2 regions of the Streptomyces mauvecolor genome follow, and region 2 is predicted to be linked to the other one. Evidence: riboswitches for the same ligand, from Rfam matches in the RefSeq annotation. Region 2 holds a riboswitch; the other holds the start of a gene.
The links. A riboswitch is a leader RNA that binds a small molecule or an ion and turns the genes downstream of it on or off. The one in region 2 is predicted to bind cobalamin.
Positions count from the first base shown of each region.

Region 1: another riboswitch for cobalamin. It lies ahead of nicT (Nickel transporter NicT); the one in region 2 lies ahead of metE (5-methyltetrahydropteroyltriglutamate--homocysteine S-methyltransferase).

Region 1 covers NZ_BAAASQ010000004.1:366,708-368,901, forward strand. Annotated here, with positions in the region: gene ABD346_RS04770 (hypothetical protein) at 62-343, shown strand; gene ABD346_RS04775 (ArsR/SmtB family transcription factor) at 409-783, opposite strand; cobalamin riboswitch at 874-1,071, shown strand; gene nicT (Nickel transporter NicT) at 1,101-2,194, shown strand, end outside.
Region 2 covers NZ_BAAASQ010000004.1:252,450-254,643, forward strand. Annotated here, with positions in the region: gene ABD346_RS04295 (ATP-binding protein) at 1-634, opposite strand, end outside; cobalamin riboswitch at 782-1,002, shown strand; gene metE (5-methyltetrahydropteroyltriglutamate--homocysteine S-methyltransferase) at 1,156-2,194, shown strand, end outside.

The sequences.
Region 1 (2,194 bases), 110 kb from region 2:
AGTGCCCCCCAGTAAAATTGAAGCAGTAAGTGAGGGTTCCCGACTGCCCAGGAGGATGCCCATGACCGCTGCCGTACTCACCTCGCACGCCCCGAAACAGTTGTCCCTCAAGACCCTTCACAAGGTGCCGCTCCCCGCCGGGCGTCCGCGCGTGTGGTACGAGTCCCACAACCGGCGTCTGAAGGCCATGCGCCTGGCCATCGCCCTGCTCGACACGGGGGTGTACCGGCCGGAGCAGGCGCCGGACCGCACGATACGCACCGTGGCCGCGCTCATCGGAGTGCACCCGCCGTCGGAGACGACCTGCCGGATGGTGCGCGCGCTGATCTACGACGGGCGCTGAGCAGTACCTGCGTCCCGGCCCGGGTCACGCCTTCGGGAAGCCGCAGGCGTGCCCCGGGCCGTTCTTCAACTCCGTGCGTCCGCGCCGTACTCCGCCCCGTACTCGTCGAGGAGGCGCGCGGTCGCCTCGTCGACCACCCGGTAGCGCACCACCCGCCCCTCCTTCTCACCGGCGACCGCTCCGGCCGCCCGCAGCAGCCGCAGGGCCTGCGAGACGGCCGGGTCGCGCATGCCCGTCGCCACCGCCAGATCGGAGACGGCGAGCGGGCCCGCCCGGTGCAGGGCGAGCAGCAGCGCGAGCCGGTTGGGGTCGGCGAGCAGGGAGAACCGGTCGGCCCAGGCCCGTACCCGGCCGGGGTCGCCGATCGCCGCGATGGCGTCGCAGACCCGGTGGCCGTCGATGGTGCGGTGGCCGGCGCGCTCGGCGGGAACGAGATGCATGCGCGCATTTTCGCAGGGCCGTGCCCACGTGGCCCGTGTGATCTTCGATACCTGCACAGGTGTGCAGCTGGGCAGGCAACTTCCCAGCGTCTAGGGTGACGTCGCCGTGGTGTTCGGGAAGACCGGTGCGAAACCGGAGCGGCCCTCGCCACTGTGATCGGGTTCCCCGGGTTCCGGGGAGCCGCCGTCCCCTCGCGACGCCACTGGCCAGGATCCACCTGCCCGGGAAGGCCGGGACCAAGGCACCCGCCCGTCAGCCAGGAGACCGGCCGCGGCATCTCACGAAGTGATCCACGAGGTGCTGGAGCGTGACCCGCATGACCCTGCCCGTTCGCACGTCCCCCGAGACGGGCGCCGCCGCCGTGCCGTCCTTCCACTGGCGGCGCGAGGACACCGTCCGCACCGCCGTCCTGCTCGCGGTGATAGCCGCCCTCCATGTCGTCGCCTTCGGCGTCCTGTTCCTGCTCGTGGCCCCCGAGCACTACGCGGTCGGCACCAAGACGTACGGCATCGGCCTCGGCATCACCGCCTACACCCTCGGCATGCGGCACGCCTTCGACGCCGACCACATCGCGGCCATCGACAACACCACCCGCAAGCTGATGGCCGACGGCAAGCGTCCGGTGTCCGTCGGCTTCTGGTTCGCGCTCGGCCACTCCAGCGTCGTCGTGGTCATGGCGGGCCTGGTGGCCGGCGGCGCCCACCTCGCGGGCACCCTGATGGACGAGGACTCCAGCGCCCACCAGGTGATGGGCGTGGTCGGAACCACCGCTTCCGGCTCCTTCCTCTATCTGATCGCCGCCCTCAACCTGGTCGCCCTGTTCGGCATCCTGAAGGTGTTTCGGGCGATGCGCGCCGGTGCGTACGACGAGAAGGAACTCGAAGCGCACCTGGACTCGCGGGGCTTCATGAACCGCATCCTGGGCCGCTTCACCAAATCCATCTCGCGGCCCGGCCAGATGTACCCGCTCGGCTTCCTCTTCGGCCTCGGCTTCGACACCGCGACCGAGGTCACCCTGATGGTGATGGCCGGCACCGGCGCCGCCGCCGGACTTCCCTGGTACGCGATCCTGTGCCTGCCGCTGCTGTTCGCGGCCGGGATGAGCCTGTTCGACACGCTGGACGGCACGTTCATGAACTTCGCCTACCAGTGGGCGTTCTCGAACCCGGTCCGCAAGGTCTACTACAACCTCACCATCACCGGCCTCTCGATCGCGGTGGCCTTCTTCATCGGCACCATCGAACTGGTCGGCGTCCTGCACGAGAAGCTCGACCTCACCGACCCGGTCAGCGGCTGGATCGCGGACCTGAACCTGGACAACGTCGGCTTCGTCATCGTCGGCCTGTTCGTGGTGGTGTGGGCGGCGGCGCTGGCGTACTGGAGGCTCGGCAAGGTCGAGCAGAAGTGGGC
Region 2 (2,194 bases):
AGTCCGCGACGTCCTCCTCGCGCAGCGGCCCCAGGGGCAACGACCTTCCCCGGCGCAGCAGTTGAGCCCGCGCCCAGGAACGGTCCTGCCATGCCGTGTCGTCGTCACGTGCCGTGGCCAGGAGCACGACCGCGGTGGTGCGCGCGCTGTCGGCCAGCTCCAACAGCAGCCGCAGGGACGACGCGTCGGCGGCGTGCGCGTCGTCGAGGACCAGGAGCAGTGGCCGGTTCTGCGCCGCCGTCGCGAGCACCTCGGCCACATCTCCGGTCAACCGCAGCCGCGCCGCCTCGGGGTCGGTCCGGCCCCCGGAGCCCGCCCCGGCCCCCGACACCAGCGCCCGCAGCGGCGGCGACCCGCTCACCAGGCGGCCGCACCGCACATCGTCGGAGACGAGTTCGCGCAGCAGCCGCGACCAGGGCCACAGGGCCCGCCCGGTGGGGCCCGGCGGGCACCACGTCCACAGCGTGCGGAACCCGTCGGCGTGTGCGACGGCCTCCTCCGCGGTCCGCGTCTTGCCCACGCCGGCCGCGCCGGTCAGCGACACCAGCCCTCCCCGGCCCGCCGCCGCGCTCGCCAGCGCGTCTTTCAGCTCACGCAGCACGTCCTCGCGCCCGACAAACGGATAACCCGCCACGATGCCCGCCTCGTCCGTCCCATCGCCGCTTCGAGAGTGCTCCTCCCTTCGAGCGTAGGCAGCCGGGGCCCGGAGCGCGAGGCGCCGCGTGCGCCGACTCACCGTCCGGCATGCGGAAACGCGGTTTCCCGGTCGCCGGTCGAGCGCATAGGGTGCGGATGCAGCTGGTTCGCCCCGTCCGCCAGGCGGGATGCGTCGCAAGAGGGAACCCGGTGGGAATCCGGGACTGCCCCGCAGCGGTGAGCGGGAACGACCGCCGTCATACGCACTGGGCCCGGCCGGGTCTGGGAAGCGACGGCCAGTAGATGCCTCAAAGAGCACGAGGCGTGCCCGCGAGTCCGAAGACCTGCCACTGCCCGTGTGCGACCGATCGCGCGCGGAGATCCCGGTGACCTCGAGGGCGGGTCGGCGTACGCACCAGCGGCAACGGCACACACGCCGTGGCCCCGGTCCGTCGTTCCTCCGCGCCTTCGTCCCGTTCCGGGGTCCGCTCCACCGAAGAGCTCGCGAAGGAGAGTCTCGTGACCAAGTCCGCAGCCGCGGCAGCACGCGCCACCGTGTACGGCTACCCCCGCCAAGGCCCGAACCGGGAACTGAAGAAGGCGATCGAGGGCTACTGGAAGGGCCGTGTCGGCGCCCCCGAGCTCCGGCGGACCGCCGCCGAACTGCGGGCGGCCACCTGGCGGCAGCTCGCCGAGGCCGGCGTCCACGAGGTGCCGACCGGCGACTTCTCGTACTACGACCACGTCCTGGACACCAGCGTCATGGTGGGCGCCGTGCCCGGCCGCCACCGCGAGGCCGTCGCGGCCGATGCCCTGGACGGCTACTTCGCGATGGCGCGCGGCACCCAGGACGTGGCGCCGCTCGAAATGACCAAGTGGTTCGACACCAACTACCACTATCTGGTACCGGAGTTGGGGCCGGACACCGTCTTTTCCGCCGACTCCTCCAAGCAGGTCGGAGAGTTCGGGGAGGCCCTCGCGCTCGGGCTCGCCGCGCGTCCCGTGCTCGTGGGTCCGGTGACCTATCTGCTGCTCGCCAAGCCCGCGCCCGGCGTGGCCGCCGACTTCGAGCCGTTGACCCTGCTCGACCGGCTCCTTCCGGTGTACGCGCGGGTGCTGGCCGATCTGCGGGCGGCCGGGGCCCAGTGGGTGCAGCTGGACGAGCCCGCGCTCGTCCAGGACCGCACCCCCGCCGAACTGAACGCCGTCGCCCGCTCCTACCGCGAACTCGGCGCGCTCACCGACCGCCCCAAGCTCCTGGTCGCCTCGTACTTCGACCGGCTCGGTGAGGCCCTGCCGGTCCTCGCCAAGGCGCCGGTCGACGGGCTCGCCCTGGACTTCACCGGCCCCGCGGCCGCCAACCTCGACGACCTCGCCGCGGTCGGCGGCCTGCCCGGCAAGCGGCTCGTCGCGGGGGTCGTGGACGGGCGCAACGTGTGGATCAACGACCTGGAGAAGTCGCTGTCCACCCTGGGCACGCTGCTCGGTCTCGCCGACCGCGTGGACGTGGCCGCTTCCTGCTCGCTGCTCCATGTCCCGCTCGACGCGGCCGCCGAAC